One region of the Bacteroides coprosuis genome, then DNA from elsewhere that is predicted to be linked to it. Evidence: riboswitches for the same ligand, from Rfam matches in the RefSeq annotation. Region 1 holds a riboswitch; the other holds the start of a gene.

Region 1 (8,862 bases):
AGTCAAAAGATCTTCTTAGTTTTATTTAAGTTGGAAAAAATGAGTTCTTTTTAGTTCTATAGATAGCTAAAGAATAAAAATCCCAAAAACATTTCTGCTTTTGGGATTTTCTTTCTTATAAATATTAATCAGCTTTATACTTCTAGTGTATAGACCTAGAGAGTTTCTTTATTTAGTATAGAATAACTTTATTATCTATTACTCTATATTTAAATTTTTCGGTGAGTGTTAGTATATTTAATATATAGTCTATATTATCATTTGTAGAGAAGGAACAAGTGTATATTTCTTCTTTTAGCTTATCATTCTCAAATTGAAAATGGATATTGAAATGCTGTTCAAGTGTTTGTGCAATCTCTTGTAATGTACTTTTATCAAAGGTTAACTCTCCTGTTCTCCAAAGTAAAATATTATGAGGTTTACTATATGTAAATAATTCAGAACTGCCATCTTTTGCATTTATAATGATGCTTTGTCCTGGCTTTAAAATGGTAGAGTCTTCTACTTTTGAACTTTTTACTTGGACTGAACCCTCTAGTAATGTAGTTATAACTTCAGCTTCACTTTCTCTGGAGCGAACATTAAACTTAGTTCCAAGCACTTTTACATCTACATCTTGAGCAGATACAATAAATGGCTTTTTTTTATTGGGTTTTACCTCTAAGTATGCTTCACCATCAAGCGCCAAAATTCTCTTTTTATTCCAAAATGATTCTGTGTATTTTACTTGTGTTGTTGCATTTAACCAAACCTTTGTTCCATCAGGTAACGTTATTTCACTTCTTTGGTTATCATCGGTTGATGCAATATAGGTAGCATTAATATTATCTCGCATAAGGAATAAGAGTATACTTGCAGTAAGGACTATTCCTGTAAAAAAGGCTGCGAGTGGTGTTGCTATCTTTCTAAAAATAGGAATAAAGCGAGTTGGTGACAGAGGAGAAGTATTATCTTTGTGAAGAGTTATTTTGCTCTTTATCCTTTCAAAACTGACATTCTCATCCGCTTTTTCGTAGGCATAAGAAGCCTTCTCTAGTTTGTAAACAGTATAAAAATCTTGCATCTTTTGTTTATGCTCTTCAGATTTATTATACCATTCTTCGACTTTTTGGGTTTCTTCAGTCGATAAACTATTGTCAATATATTTAGTGAGTGTTTTATAGTCTAGCTCCATGGTTCTTTTCAGAATGTCTGTATCTATATTTAATTTAATATATGGTTGTTGTAAAGTTAATACAATTAAGTATATATAAGTACTAAATAAAAAGAGGTTTTTTTTTAAAAAATATTTTTTGATGATGTGTATCTTTTGTTGTAGGTTTGCAGTCGGAATATAAATATGGAGTGAATTGGCGTTGACAAATAGTGAAAATAGTAAAGAACTCATCCAGCAACTAAATGAAGGGAGTCATGATGCTTTTAGAAAAATTTACACTTTTTACTACAGGGGTTTAGTGGCCTTTTCTTCACAATATGTGGATTTTGAAGAAGCAGAAGAAGTTGTTCAAGAAGTAATGTTGTGGGTTTGGGAAAATAGAAACAAGATATCATATAAATTGTCTCTAAAGTCATTGCTGTTTACTATGGTCAAGAATAGGTCCTTAAATAAGATAGCTCATTTAGATGTTCGTAGGCGAGCTTATGCAGAAATAATACGAGAATCTGAAGATTTAGCAACACCTGATGATTTTGTAAATGGATCTATCTTTAAGAAATATCAGCTATTACTAAAAACGATGCCCGATACTTATCGAGAGGCTTTTGAGTTAAATCGTTTGAAGAATATGACACATAAAGAAATTGCTGATTATTTAGATGTGTCTCCTCAAACGATCAATTATCGGATTAGTCAAGCTTTAAAATTCCTTCGTGGTGGTCTAAAAGAATTCCTTCCTCTACTTTTACCTCTCATTTTATTATTGAGTTTCATATAGAAATAGTATATTCTTGATTTATTGCTGTAACATAATAGTTTACTTGACCGAAAATTAGTCACTAAAAGTGTTTTAAATAAGTTGAGTGATCTATTCTATGACGATATGTTTCTATTTTGTACGTCGAATCTTTTAGAGTAAAAAATATGAATATTCGAGATATAAAATGGGTTGTAAAGTCTTTTAATGAATTAACGAGTAGAGAGCTGTATAAAATACTACATGTTAGGCAAGAGGTTTTTGTATTAGAATTACAAGGTTATTATCAGGATATTGATTATCAAGATCAAAAAGCTTTGCATCTATTAGGTTTTGTAAAAACAGAATTAGTAGCCTATACTCGTATTTTCCCTCAGAACATAATCTTTTCAAAATCAGCATCCTTCGGTCGTTTTCTTGTTGTGAAAGAGTATAGAAAAGAAGGAGTAGGGCATGAGTTGATGGAACAAACATTCCAAGTTGTTGAGGGGTTGCTCGAAGCTAATGCTATTGAAATAGAAGCTCAACTCTACCTTAAAGTCTTTTATGAAAAATATGGGTTTATCATGACTGGAAATTCTTTTATAAATGCAGGTATCCCACATATTATCATGAAGAAAGATCTGTAAACTTTGAGTTTATATTGAACTGCTAATCATGTTTGAAAAGACTTTTAATGGATTGGTTTTAAGTTGAGTATAGACTAATGAAATCATAAAACTTTCAAAATAATTGTATGAATAGCTAAATTGTGAGATATTTGTAAGTATATACACAATTTAGTTCGATGAAAAATAATAAAGTTTCGTATTTAAGACCTCTTTTCCTCTTTTTTATGATTGGTCTAATAGTGCTAACGATAAGTCGATTAGCAATATTTACTCTTTACAAAGACAGACTCATAGAAGTCGATGGATATATGCAAATGTTTATATTAGGTTTGCGTATAGATGTGATTTTAATGAGTTATTTGTCATTTATTCCTGCCTTGTTACTTACGTTCATGCCTTCCTCTAAGCGTTGGTATACTACCCGTATCTTAGGCACATACTGTGGAATTCTTCTTTTTCTGGTATTTTTTATGGAGTTGGTAACTCCTGAGTTTATAGATCAGTATGATACTCGGCCAAACAAACTCTTTTTAGAATATCTAATCTATCCTAAAGAGGTTTTTACTATGCTGATCAAGGCAAGACCTCTTACCATTGTAGCGATGGCTGTAGTTTTAGGTGTTGTTATTTGGTTGATAAAAAAATCAGTGGTTTTTGTTTTTTATGTAGAAGAAAGTACTTGGAAGATTCGTTATCTTCTTTTCCCATTAGTAGGATTCCTTCTATTTTGGGGTGCACGGGGCAGTTTAACATCTAGAAGACCGATGAATGCTAGTAATTCTGTGTTTAGTAATGATCAATTAGCTAATGTTATGGGTACAAACTCTCTTTATACATTAGCCTTTTCAGCCTATTCCCTAAAAAATGAAATTGATCCATCTAAGCTTTATGGGAAAATGGAGTTTGATGAAGCTCTAGAGAGAGTGAGAAAATATATGATGGTAGGTGGCTCTGAGTTTATTTCAAGTGATATACCCTTATTGCATACTCAAAAGAGTGATACGATACTTGAAAGACCTTACAATTTAGTGATTTTCCTCCAAGAGAGTTTGGGAGCTGAATATGTAGGTTGTTTAGATGGTTTACCTTTGACTCCTAACCTAGATAACTTAGCAAAAGAAGGAGTCCTTTTTAAACATCTATATTCTACTGGAACTCGTAGTGTGAGAGGTATTGAGGCGGTTACAACTGGCTTTTTACCATCTCCATCCGAAAGTGTGGTTAAGTTGCCCAACTCTCAAGATGGCTTTTTTACACTGGCTAACTTATTGAAACCTTATGGTTATCAGACTAGTTTTATTTATGGAGGTATGGCTAATTTTGATAATATGGCCTCTTTTTTTAGTGGAAATGGATTTGATGATATCTTAGATGAAACCTCATTTAAAGATGATGGCAATGCGTATGCATTAAAAAGTACATGGGGTTATTCTGATGAAGATTTAGTCCTAAAAGCTAATACGTATTTCAAGTCTTTAGGAGATAAACCGTTCTTCTCCTTAATGTTTTCTAGCTCAAATCATGAACCGTTTGAGTTTCCAGCAGATAGAATTGATTTATATGAGCAACCTCAGGCGACCGTACATAATGCAATGAAGTATGCCGATTTTGCTATCGGTAAATTCTTTGATATGGCTAAGAAGGAAGATTATTATAAAAATACTGTTTTTGTTATTATTGCAGATCACAATACACGTACTTATGGTAATCATCTAGTACCTGTTGATAAATTCCATATTCCTGCTCTAGTAATAGCTCCGGGATTAGAAGCCTCTGAATATGAAAAGCTTTGTAGTCAAATTGATATACCTGTAACTCTATTGGGCTTGTTGGGACAGGATTTTAACCATCCTATGCCAGGAAGAGACTTATTGACTCTACCCGATAGTGTTCCTGGACGAGCTATTATGCAATTTCATGATATTAATGCTTTTAGAGTAGAAGAAGATATGATCATCATGCAACCCAATCGTGAGCCTTTACAATTTAAATTGGGTAGTGATATAGAGCATACTCCCGTAGAATTAAATGAGGATTTTGCTAGAGATGCTCTAGCTCATGTACTTTTAGCAAACATGTTGTACAAGGAAAGGAAATATACTTTACCTGGTTTGGTAAAATAAGAGTATCATGTAAGAAGAGGAGACATTTTTATGCCTCCTCTTTTGGTAAGTATAAGTTACACAATCCATTTTTCTAAGTGGTAGGCACTATCCCAAAACATATGCTCTATTCTAGATGATGTTTTATAGGCATTTAACATCGCTTCTTGTTGCTCCTCTGTACAGTTTCTTGCAATTTCATCACATATTCTTGTTGCGGTAATGACAGATTCTACATGTTCTGTACCTGCGTAAGTATTTATCCATGCTTGGTAGGGGTTATTCCCTTTCACTTGGTGTTTGTAGATATAGCTTCCTACTTTTTGATAAATCACAAAACAAGGCATTACTGCTGCCAAAGCTACTTCTATAGGTGATACAGCAAGATGTTTTAATAAATAAGAGGTGTATAACTCACATGCAGGACTAGGCTCAATATCCAATTCAATTTCTTTAATAAAAGATTTGTGTAATTCTTTTTCTTGATCCATGTTTTCTCCTGCGATATGTATAAAAGCTCTGCTATGTTCAGGATCTTTAAACTTGCTTGCTAGTCCTGTTAAGAGTTTCCCATAACTGGAGAGGTAAATAGAATCTTGCTGAATATAAAAATTGAATTTTTCCAGAGGTAAGTTTCCATTCATCAATTCTTGAATAAAAGGGTGACTAATAGTCTTTTTGAAAATGGGTTGAATACTATTCCATGCTTGATCTGTCCACGTCATAACTATTCTTTTTTAAATCCGTAAACGGCTACATAATCTCCACAATCATATCCCTCGATAGGTTCTTCAATGCTATTATCAGAATATACGGGGTGTTTTGTTAAAGTTTGAGCACTTTGTAAGTTAATGAAACCTGCTTGGGTTAGAGCTTCAATTTTTTCAGAAGTTGTTCTCCAGTTTGCTCCTTTTACTAATTCAATGGGATAGGGATTTCTGGGATATACCCCTTCTGTTAGCTCATGATTCCAACTACCAACGCTATATGCTAAATTATACATCATACCGTATGAACTTTCTTTAGGAACATCTACTAAGATAATTTTCCCACCAGGTTTTAAAGCATCAAAACTTCTTTTTAATGCTTGATCTAAATCTTTTATATAACTAGGAGATCCATTATAGATGATAGTATCGTATTTCTTGCCTTGATAGGTTGCTTTTTCAGCAGTGTTTATCTCAATTTCTAGACCTCTTTTCTGTGCAATACCTGCCATGTCTGTTGAAGGTTCCAGACCGTATTTGATGTCAATATTAAACTCGTCTCTTAGAATTTTTTCAAAAAGACCGCTCCCACAACCTACTGAAAAGATTTCACCACTATTTTCTAATACTTTTGCTATTAACTTCACTTCAGAGTAAAGGACATTTTTATTTTCTAAAAACCAAGAATCATACTTCTCAGCATATTGGTCGAATGTTTGTTTATTCATATTGGGTTATAAAATAAAAAAGCCGCTTCATTATTTATGAAACGGCTTTATATTGATAATATAAAAATAGATACTATTTATAATTTAGTTTTACCGTTTGCCTACGCTGTTATTAAACATCTCAGGTTCAAGGGTGTAATCTCAGCTCCGTATCTGGAGCACCCCTAACGTTGTATTACAAACATAATCAAAATATGGATACAAATAGTTACAATCTATTATTTTTTATAATGCCACTGAAAAGTGTTAATAAGAAAAGAGATGAATATAAGAGTTGATCCAGTTAGCACAACCCCTTTCCACTCTAAATAGCCCCATGCTATCCCTGTTAAGGTGGTTCCCGTAGCTCCACCAATAAAATAGGTTGTCATAAATATAGTATTAACCCTATTGACAGCTTGTGGACGAAGGGTGAATATACTAGTTTGGTTGCCTAGTTGAATACATTGCATACCTATGTCGAGTACTATAATTCCCAAAATGATTCCAGCATAGTAATTTTGTAAAAAATACAACCCAGACCAGGCAAGAAGCATCAGACAGCTACCCATAAAATTAATTCGATAAAGTCCTATTTTATCCACATATCTGCCTAAAAAAGAAGCGGCCAATGCTCCGGCTACTCCACATAATCCAAGCAACCCTACAACTGTTCCTCCTGCATTAAAAGGAGCTTGTGCCATTTTAAAGGCTAACATAGCCCATAAAGAAAGGAATGAACCAAAGGCTAAACCTGATTTGACTGCTGCAAATCTTAGTTTAGGCTCTTCTTTTATTATGGTAACCAAAGATTTCATTAAATCTTTATATTTCCCTTTAAAAGAGGGCAGAATAGTAGGAAAGAATGCGTAAAGCATTATAAAGCAAAGCGCCATGATACAAGCAGCAATGAAGTACATAGATCTCCAACCTAAAAGCTCACCTACAAAACCACTTATCACACGTGAGGATAAAATACCAGTTAGTAATCCCGATACTACTATACCAACATGTTTGCCCTTTGTTGCAGGAGTAGAATACTGAGAAACAAGGGGTAAGAACAACTGAGGTGTAACAGAACATAGACCAGTTATAAAAGAGGCTATTAATAGGGTGTGAATATTGGGAGCAATGCCTATAATTAGAAGAGATAGGGTAATAATACCAAAATTGCTCAGTATAATATTTCTTCTTTTGAGCATATCGCCTAAAGGAACAATGAAAAAGAGTCCAAGAGCATAACCTGCTTGTGATACAATAGATATAGTGTTTGTAAGTACAGCCGATATTCCTAACTCCTTTTGAATCATACCTAGTAGTGGTTGGCTATAATAAAGATTGGCTACGGAGAATGCTGTAGTTAGAGTAATTAGCCAAAGTAATCCTGAAGAGATCCCTTGGTTTTCTTTGAGTTGAGGGAGCATGTATTTTATAATTTCAATGTTGCTACAAAGAAACAGAAACTTTAGCTTAAAGAGTAGGAGTGTGAAGAATATGTTTGTGTTTATTTCTATTTCACAATAAAAAAGAGTTGGATAATTCTTAAGGCTAAGTATTATCCAACTCTTGTAAGAGATATTGTTTCAAGGTTTAGATAGTATCTAATAGTTGAAGTAGAGACTCTTTAGCATCGCCAAGCATTAACTTAGCTTTTGGACTTTCATAAAGAGGATTATCAACTCCAGCATAACCAGGTTTCGTATCAAAGTTACAAACAATGATATTCTTTGCTTGGTCAACATTTAAAACGGGCATACCATAAATAGGAGTGCCTTCAGCTTCACGAGCAGCAGGATTTACTACGTCGTTTGCTCCAACAACAATGGCTAAGTCTGCTTTGGCAAAATCATCATTAATTTGTTCCATTTCGTAAAGCTCATCATAAGGAACATCGGCTTCAGCCAGAAGGACATTCATATGACCAGGCATACGACCAGCAACAGGGTGCACAGCAAAGCGAACTCTAGCTCCGTTACGTTCTAGTTTGTCAGCCAACTGTTTTACTTGGTGCTGAGCTTGTGCCAATGCCATACCATATCCAGGCACAAGGATGACTTCTTTTGCATTCTTTAGAACCGCTTTAAAATCTATACCTTCTTCTTTGGGCTGCGATGTTGCTACAGACTTTTTACCAATAGCGTCAAGTATTTGATGTACTGATTCTTTTGCATCCCCTAGAAGTAGTGTTGTTTTATCACTTTCATAAAGGGGGTTTTCTACTCCAGCATAACCAGGTTTTGTGTCAAAGTTACATACAATAACATGCTTAGCTTGGTCGGCATTTAGAACAGGCATTCCATATATCGGAGTACCTTCAGCTTCACGAGCTGCAGGGTTTACAACGTCATTCGCTCCGATGATGATAACTAAGTCTGTATCTTTAAAGTCATCATTGATTTGCTCCATTTCGTAAAGCTCATCATAAGGAACATCGGCTTCAGCCAGAAGAACATTCATATGACCAGGCATACGGCCAGCAACAGGGTGTACTGCAAATCTAACTTTAGCGCCGTTCTGTTCAAATTTATCAGCTAATTGTTTTACTTGGTGTTGAGCTTGAGCTAATGCCATACCATATCCTGGTATTAAAATAATTTGCTTAGCTTCATTAACCACTTTTGCTAAGTCATTTCCTTCTTCTTGACAAGGCTCTGAAGCAGAAAGCTCTTCTGGCTTCTTCACGGCTTCAAGTAGTTTGTTAAGAGATTCTTTGGCATCACCTAGTAACATTCTAGCCTTGTTGCTACTGTAAAGAGGATTATCAACTCCAGCATAACCAGGTTTCGTATCATAGTTACAGATAATAACTTGCTTAGCTTCAT
Region 2 (8,862 bases), on a different contig from region 1:
AATAATTTTGATGAGCTGTTTGTACCCTTCAAATGCATTGCCTCAGATGTGTACAATAAGAAACCGATTATTATGGGGAAAGGAGATTTAGGGGATGCTGTAAGAGCTTCAATGAGTTTCCCTTTTGTCTTTAAGCCGATTGAAATTGATGGAATCCTCGCCTATGATGGAGGTATTTACAACAACTTCCCCGTGGATGTAATGATGAAAGATTATCACCCTGATATTGTCTTAGGAAGTGTAGTGGCGAAGAATCCTGATGCACCCAAGCAAGATGACTTAATGAGTCAGATTGATAATATGGTGATGCAAAAGACCGATTATAATATTCCAGACTCCCTAGGTCTAGTAATCCAATTCCGTTATGATGACATTAGCCTACTCGACTTTCATTTAGTTTCAGAACTAGACAAGGTGGGTTATGACAAAACCATAAGCATGATGGATACGATAAAAACTAGAATTAGCCGAAGAGTCCCTGCCGAAAATATAATGCTGAAACGTAAGGTGTTCAAAAGCAAACTACCTGAATTGAGATTTAAAGATATTATCATTGATGGTGCGAATGCTCAACAACAAAGTTTCATCCGCAAAGAGTTCCATGCTGAGAATGAAGAATTCCTCACTTATGAAGACATCAAACGTGGTTATTTTAGACTCTTATCGGGGAATATGATTCAAGAGGTAATACCTCATGCAGTATATGACCCTACAGATGGTTTCTACGACCTACATTTAAAGGTTCAGCTACAAGACAACCTCTTATTCCGTATTGGTGGGAACATCTCTACAACCAACTCTAATCAGATTTACTTGGGAGCCACGTATCAAAACTTAAACTACTATGCAAAAGAATTTAGTTTTGACGGGCAACTAGGAAAAGTATACAATAATGCTCAGTTGATGGCAAAGATTGATATGCCAACGAAAATACCTACATCATACCGTTTAATTGCTTCGGCTAGTTCTTTTGATTATTTCAAGAACGATAAGCTCTTCAGTAGAGATTATAACCCCGTATTTAATAGTAATGATGAGTATTTTGTAAAAGGGATATTAGCTCTTCCTTTCTTAACCAGTAAACGTGCTGAGTTGAGTTTAGGTATTGCCAAAATGAGAGATCAGTACTACCAAACCAAAGTAATTGATTTTGATAACGACAATCAAGACAAAAGTACCTATCGCTTATTTGGAGGTTCACTAGGGATCAAAAGTAATACACTCAATGCCAAACAATTTGCCACTGAAGGGTATAAAGAGTCATTAATCGCTCAGATATACACCGGAAAAGAAAACTTTAAACCCGGTACCACTTCTGATGTTGAAAAGAGTGAAAAGAACCATAGTTGGCTACAGCTCTCTTATCGAAGGGAACAATACCACAATATGGGAGGTAAATTTATTTTAGGATGGCAAGCAGATGCACTCTACTCATCAAGGAACTTTAGTAAAAACTATACAGCGACAATGATGCAAGCAGGAATATTTGCTCCTACTCCTCATAGTAAGTTGATTTATAACGAAGCTTTCCGAGCTAATCAATATTTTGCAATTGGTATTAAACCCATTTGGCAGGTGGGTAAAATGCTTCATTGGAGGACAGAGTTGTATGGATTTTTCCCAATTACCCCAATCAAAAATGGCATCGACAATCAAGCTTATTACGGAAAATCGTTTTCTAAGGCAGAATTCTTAGGAGAAAGCTCATTAATTTTAAAGCTGCCTTTTGGCTCTGTATCGGCATACGTAAACTATTATAGCTCACCTCGCAAGGAATGGAACTTAGGCTTATCCATCGGTTGGCAACTCTTCAACTACCGCTTTATAGAGTAAAAAAAGTTCCGTAAAAATTTGCACATAAATAAAAAGTAAGTACCTTTGCAAACGTCGAACAAAAAGGCCGTGTAGCTCAACTGAATAGAGCATTTGACTACGGATCAAAAGGTTGTAGGTTTGAATCCTACCGCGGTCACAAAGAAAATAGCCTATCTAATTTTTTAGATAGGCTATTTTTATATCTATAACTCTCTGTTCTTATTTCCTACTCACTCGCAAAGAGTGAAATTGCAGGGTGCGAGCATCAATAAGGACTATTCTATCCAGAATCAAACATCCTGCTCCTGTGAAGTATTTAATGACCTCTGTAGCCTGAATACACCCCACCATACCAGCAACAGCACCTAATATCCCCACTGTATCCGAACTTTGATAAGTTCCTTCTAAGGGTGGTTTTTCAAATACACTGCGATAGTCTGCATATCCTGGCTGATAGCTCATCACTTCTCCACGCATAGCTAAGACAGCTCCATGCGTATAGGGTTTTTCTGCTTCAACACATAAGTCATTAATTAAATACTTCCCTGCATAATTATCGCAACAATCTACTACGTAATCATATTCTTGCAAAATAGATTTGCCATTGGTCAGAGTAAATCGCTCGGCATACGTATTTACTTTTACTAGTGGGTTGAGCGCTTGAATCTTTTCTGCAGCAGACTCTACTTTCAACCGATTAACATCTTCTGTTCGGTGAATAATCTGCCTTTGAAGATTGGATTCATCTACTTTATCGCTATCAATAATACCCAATGTGCCAATACCGGCAGCGGCTAGATAATAAAGTACAGGAGAGCCCAATCCTCCTGCTCCTACTACAAGGACTTTAGCAGCAGAAAGTTTTTGCTGCCCTTTTTTTCCTATTCCTTGAATTAATTCATTACGCTTATAACGCTCCATACTTTTATATCAATCTATTGTGATGAGTTCATGAATCAGTTTGTAAGGCTAAGTCCCAATCTTTCCAGACTACTTCATACCCTCTCTTTTTTACCATAGCCATCACTTCATCTGGAGTGCGAGCATCATTGATGATAAACTGTTCTAGTTCGTGTTTATATACGGCATACCCTCCTGGATCTGTCTTTGATCCTGCACTGAGTGAGGTTACGCCCAAGGTAGCCATATTATCTCTAAACTCCTTACTTTCTCTAGTTGAAAGCGTGATCTCTAAATCAGGATCGAAAATACGAAAAGCAAACAGTACTTGAGCCAATTCTTTATCGTGCATTACTACATTGGGCTGAAAATGTTCTCCTTGATGAGGTCGTATTCTGGGAAAAGAAATAGAATACTTCGTTTGCCAATACTGTTTTTGCAGATAACGAAGATGTGTAGCCATCATAAACACATCAGTCCGCCAATCTTCTAACCCTATCAATACGCCTAGTCCTATTTTATGTAAACCAGCTCTACCCATTCGATCGAAAGCTTGCAAACGCCAATCATATTTAGATTTCATACCTTTGGGATGGTACACTTTATATCGTTCTTTATTATAAGTCTCTTGGTAGCAATAAACGGCATTCAAACCAGCCTCGCATAGGCGTTTATATTCTTCTTCTTTTAAGGGCTGTACTTCTATGGAGATTGATTGAAAGTAGGGTTTAATTAACCGAATGGCTTTTTCGAGGTATTCAACTCCTGCATCTCGGGGATTCTCTCCCGTAACAAGTAGAATATGCTGAAAATCACCCAAAGCCTTGATGGCTTTTACCTCTTGCATAATCTGCTCCTCATTGAGTATAACCCGTTTGATATCATTGTTATAACTAAAGCCACAATATATGCAGTGATTACTACAAGAGTTTGTCAAATATAAAGGAATATAAAACTGAATTGTTTTACCAAATCTCTGCTGGGTATAGTATCTACTTAAATGAGCCATCTGTTCTAGATAAGGTTCGGCAGCAGGAGAAATGAGTGCCATGAAGTGTTCCAAACTTCTATGTGAAGCATTTAAGGCACGTTCCACGTCTTCAGTAGTAGAACGATATATCTTATGTTGAATATCTTCCCAACTATATTGGGATATAAGATCATTAAAATCCATTGTTTTTATCTTTTAAGATTACATTAAAAAGGAAGTTAGTGGACTAGTTGCTGTAGCTTCTAATTGGGGAGATGCCAGCTGAGCCTCGTATGCCAACCGACCACCCTCAACGCAAGTGGCAAACGCTTTAGCCATAGCTACAGGGTTCCCTGCAATGGCAATAGCCGTATTTACCATGACAGCATCTGCCCCCATCTCCATAGCATCTGCAGCATGAGAAGGTGCTCCAATACCTGCATCTATAATAACAGGCACTCTACTTTGCTCGATGATGATACGTAGCATCTCTTTCGTATTCAGCCCTCCATTACTCCCTATGGGAGCGCCAAGAGGCATAACAGTAGCTGCACCTACCTCTTCTAGTCGCTTACACAATACAGGGTCGGCAGGAATATAAGGAAGTACCACAAAGCCCAATTTTACCAATTCTTCTGTAGCTTTTAATGTCTCTACAGCATCGGGAAGTAAATACCTAGGGTCTGGATGAATCTCAAGCTTTAACCAATTGGTTTCAAAAGCATCACGTGCTAGTTGAGCTGCAAAAACAGCCTCTTTAGCATTCCGTACCCCCGAAGTATTGGGTAGCAAACCCACATTCGTCGTTTGAATATGCTTTACCATATCATCTTCTTTCTTCTTGTGGGGATCAAGACGTTTCATCGCTGCCGTCACCAATTCTGTTTTGGAGGCTTGAATAGCCTGAGTCATTACTTCATTTGAGCTAAATTTTCCTGTTCCTAAGAATAATCTAGACTTGAATATTTTATCTGCAATAATTAAATCTTTCATAATGATTTATCAATAGTTTGAATAATATTTGTTGTTTCGTTTATGGGATTTGGAGCATTTAGGATGGCTGATGAAAGTGAAATACCCCATACTCCCGTTGAGAGAATAGCGGGAATATCTGCTTGATTTATCCCTCCTATTGCATAAATAGGTATATCTATATTATTGAATCTACACTCCTGTATAATAGATAGATATCCGTTTAATCCTAGAGTGGTGCTTAAATTGGTTTTGGTAGATGTGTATTGATAAGGACCTAGTCCGATATAATCTACTCCTTCAGCAATCTGATACTGTATATCCTCAAAAGTATTAGCAGTTCCTCCAATCAATACATCGGGTCCTAACAGCTTACGAGCTTCACTGGTTTTCATGTCATTGAGTCCGAGGTGTACACCTTCTAAATTCCATTCTAAGCATAACTCTGCGTGATCATCTATGGTTAAGAGTGCTCCTTGCTCTTTACAGAGAGGCAGAGCTTGATGCACCACCTCCTTTATCTCATCATAACCAGCACCTTTCATCCTGAGTTGGATAAACTTGCATCCACCTGCTAAAGCCCTCGTAATAGATTGTAAATAGCTACATTGAGGAGTTTGATGTGTTATAAATAATAATCTAGGGAGTTTGTATTGAATCATTCCAACTGAATTTGATCTTCACATGCTCTAAGGCGAGCCTGAAGAGATGAGTAATCTAGTGTTTCTATAAAGTCTTTCCACACATAGCCCAAGACAGCTACTCCTCCAAAACCATAAGATTTCAAAAGAGGTATTTTATCAGGAGCGATACCACCCAAACCAATAACTCGTTGATCAATCCAACCCTTTTCTTGGGCTTCTTGCAACTGACTTTCAGTAAAGGCTTGTGAGTATCCTTGTTTAGAAATACTATCATACAAAGGACTTATAAATAAATAGTTAACAGTATTTCTATAACTTAGTACTTCATTCCACGAATGGCACGAACTACTTATCGTTCCTGCATACTTATCGGGTGCTGTGGGGTTTCTTTTATTTAAATGTATTCCTCCCAAGAGATACTTCAGAGCAAGACTGTGGGCATCATGCAATACAATACGGGAATAAAACTTCTCATCTATCTGCTGAATTAGTTTTTCAAGTGCATCTTTCGACGCTTTAGGCTTACGAATATGTAATCTAAAAGAAGTATTCTCTAGTAAATAATTCAAAGCATCAGCCTCTTGCGGGAAGAAATGGGGTGGAGTTATTAATATTAACTTCATATCAGCCTCCCGAAACTGCTTGAAGAATTAAGAGTTCTGCATTTTCTTCAAGCATCGTTCGGTGCCAGATGTGGCGTGGAATAACATGGGAGTGAAGGGCTACTGCTACCCCCTGAGCTGGTAATGCTAGTTGTTTAGCCAAATCGGCTACAGAGGAGTTTTCCTTGACCTCGTAGGGTTTGTCGTTGATAATAACAATCATTGAGTTAGATTTATACTACAAGCCATCTAGCTTGATAGGTTAATAAATAGAGAGTTAACCCAGCTTATACATCTACTTTTAAAGCATAAAAAAATCGCTTGCTTGGTTACTCTTTTAGGTTTACCAAATCAAGCGATGCACTCTTACGAGTTCTCAATTCTTCTATGTATCAGTTACGACTATCTATTCCTACGTCGGCATTATCCGAATCAGGTATTAAGGGTATAATCTCAGCCTCATAAAGAGGCACCCCTTGATATGGTACCAACAAATATACCTTTTATTTTGGAAGAATAAAAAAGATTTCAAACATCTTACACTTCGGGATGTAAAAAAGATTTTGCCTAGGGCATGATATCCTCTTGACACCGACATGATGATGCGATGACACCGACATGCAATCGTCTTGTCGGTGTCAGAGTAAATTCGTCTCTTTTCAAAAACGGCATTTATTCGATAGTACCTGAGTGAGTTAGGTCGTAGAAAACACTCAAAGTACAATGTGATTCAAAAAAAACGTCTATAACAAACATTGCTCGTTATAGACGTTATCTTCATTTATATAAATCTATATTATGTGGTCTTTTTTACAACCGATAAGAAGTCAGTGGACTACCAGAATCTGCAATATCTCGTTGTTCTGTAAGTTCTGCTAAATAAGCCATTCTTCCACTTTCTACTGCCATACTAAAGGCTTTTGCCATCTCTACGGGATTGCCAGAGCGTGCAATAGCTGTATTTACCAGCACCGCATCTACTCCCATCTCCATAACTTCGGCTGCATGCGAAGGAGCCCCCAAGCCAGCATCTACAATAACTGGGATATTACAAGTTTCTACTACCATACGAAGCAAATCTTTATTGGACACTCCTTTACTAGTTCCAATCGGTGCAGCCATAGGCATAACACAAGCAGCACCAGCTTCTTCTAATCTTTTACAAAGGAGAGGATCTGCGATGGTATAAGGAAGTACCACAAACCCTTTTTGTACAAGTTCTACAGTAGCATTATAAGTTTCTATTGGGTCGGGAAGCAGATAAGTAGGATCTGGATGAATCTCCAACTTGATCCAATTGGTTTCAAAAGCACTGCGAGCCAATTCTGCCGCAAACACAGCTTCTTTAGCATTTCGTACTCCCGAGGTGTTTGGAAGCAGTTGTAACCCTGGTTTACGAACATACTTCATCATACTATCTTTGTGGGGTTTATCGGGGTCCAAACGTTTCATAGAAACCGTAACCATCTGAGTTTTAGAAGCAGCTATAGCCTCTCCCATTAGCTCATACGAGTTGAATTTACTCGTCCCTAAAAACAGGCGTGATTCAAATATTTTATCTGCAATATATAATTTACTCATAGTTAATTTTCAATAGGTTGATACATTTTTCAATCTCTGAACTTTAAAAAGTTAGTGTTTTCTCTAGCTGTTTATAAGAAGATGATCATCCACCCGATACGGCTTCAATAACCATTAATTCTAAATCTTCTTCCAGCTTAGTATTTACCCACATATTACGTGGAATTACCTTATAATCAATTGCAATCGCAATTCCTTGTGCTGGTAAATTAAGTTGGCTCGCTAAGTCACTTAAAGAAGAGCCTTCTTTTACCTCTACGGGCTTATTATTGAGTATAATTTTCATAAGACTGTTTATTTACTAAATAAATATTAAAGGGTTGTTTGTCAATAATTGTATTTAAATTTCCAATTCATAAGAGAGTAACGCTCCTAATATACAGTATTTCAAGGAAACAGACGAAAACTCTTTCATTTCGTTTTCTAATATTTATTATAATGATAACATTTATATCTGAAATGAGTTCAATAAAACACTTCTTTTTTGTAAAATATATTTAACAGATTTCTTTTCATTCTGAATCTCTGCAGGATAGAGTCTTTGCTCAGAATCAGTTGTATTGCAAAGCAGCGTTTTTCCTTACGATTTATCCTTCTTCATCTATCAATAATCCTGAATACAGAAATGAGTGTAAAAGCAAATGGAAGATCAAGATGTTGAATATTTTCTGCGAAGCATTGGTTTTACAGAGCTATACTTATCCTTGCCCAACTTATAATTCAAGTTGAAGTACATTTATGTGTTTTAGCATCATAAGGAGATTAAGCCTATCTCTTCTTTTTATCTCGATTTCGCTTATTATTACGAGCAATCCAGGTGACTGCAACAAAGGCTAAAATAATTGAGATTAAAGAGAGAGCAAAGGTTTTAGTATCTCCATTTAACATACTTTGCACAGCAAGTGGTATCAAGAGTAACACCATCACTGCAAAAATTACGATTGCAATCTTAGTTGACATAGTAGATGGTTTAAAAAGTGAGTAACTAGAAAGAAGAATTGGACTAATCCCTATTCTTCTTATAAAGATAACGCTTAAACTAAATATTCAGTTCGCTTTTTACCCCTCTAAGTGCAATTATAAACTAATTTTCAATATTGTTTTTTCTCGTTTTATCTTTATAGTAATAGTCAAAAGATTTCTTAATCAAAGGAATGATATTGATTACACTTCTATTGGGATTTTTAAACTCAATTCGAGTAGACAATCCGTTATTATTATCACTACTTTGCACCATAGGAACGTAAAAGATAGACTCTGCATCATCCACTTTAAACTCTGTTTTATTGGGACCAACTTGTGGGCATCCATTGGCTACCTGCACCGTACTAATAATAAGCTGCTCTATTTCTTCCCCTTTTGGTAGAACAGTAGATAT

Evidence for each region. Region 1 has a riboswitch for thiamine pyrophosphate ahead of K8V80_RS04145 (class I SAM-dependent DNA methyltransferase). Riboswitches for the same ligand answer to the same signal wherever they lie in the genome.
Region 2: it holds a riboswitch for thiamine pyrophosphate, as region 1 does, so the genes downstream of both, thiS (sulfur carrier protein ThiS) here and K8V80_RS04145 (class I SAM-dependent DNA methyltransferase) in region 1, are expected to answer to the same signal.

The regions. Positions count from the first base shown of each region.
Region 1 is NZ_DYYK01000071.1:9,901-18,762, reverse strand. Features, by position in the region: gene K8V80_RS04170 (FecR family protein) at 173-1,174, opposite strand; gene K8V80_RS04165 (RNA polymerase sigma-70 factor) at 1,356-1,934, shown strand; gene K8V80_RS04160 (GNAT family N-acetyltransferase) at 2,081-2,542, shown strand; gene K8V80_RS04155 (LTA synthase family protein) at 2,701-4,647, shown strand; gene tenA (thiaminase II) at 4,704-5,351, opposite strand; gene K8V80_RS04145 (class I SAM-dependent DNA methyltransferase) at 5,354-6,061, opposite strand; TPP riboswitch at 6,143-6,237, opposite strand; gene K8V80_RS04140 (MFS transporter) at 6,280-7,464, opposite strand; gene K8V80_RS04135 (NAD(P)(+) transhydrogenase (Re/Si-specific) subunit beta) at 7,631-8,862, opposite strand, start outside.
Region 2 is NZ_DYYK01000035.1:6,841-15,702, forward strand. Features, by position in the region: gene K8V80_RS02255 (patatin-like phospholipase family protein) at 1-1,833, shown strand, start outside; tRNA gene K8V80_RS02260 (tRNA-Arg) at 1,899-1,972, shown strand; gene K8V80_RS02265 (HesA/MoeB/ThiF family protein) at 2,035-2,736, opposite strand; gene thiH (2-iminoacetate synthase ThiH) at 2,765-3,889, opposite strand; gene K8V80_RS02275 (thiazole synthase) at 3,908-4,678, opposite strand; gene K8V80_RS02280 (thiamine phosphate synthase) at 4,675-5,319, opposite strand; gene K8V80_RS02285 (thiamine phosphate synthase) at 5,316-5,924, opposite strand; gene thiS (sulfur carrier protein ThiS) at 5,926-6,126, opposite strand; TPP riboswitch at 6,295-6,390, opposite strand; gene K8V80_RS02295 (thiazole synthase) at 6,714-7,484, opposite strand; gene thiS (sulfur carrier protein ThiS) at 7,570-7,770, opposite strand; gene K8V80_RS02305 (hypothetical protein) at 8,302-8,469, shown strand; partial or broken gene K8V80_RS02310 (hypothetical protein) at 8,569-8,862, opposite strand, start outside.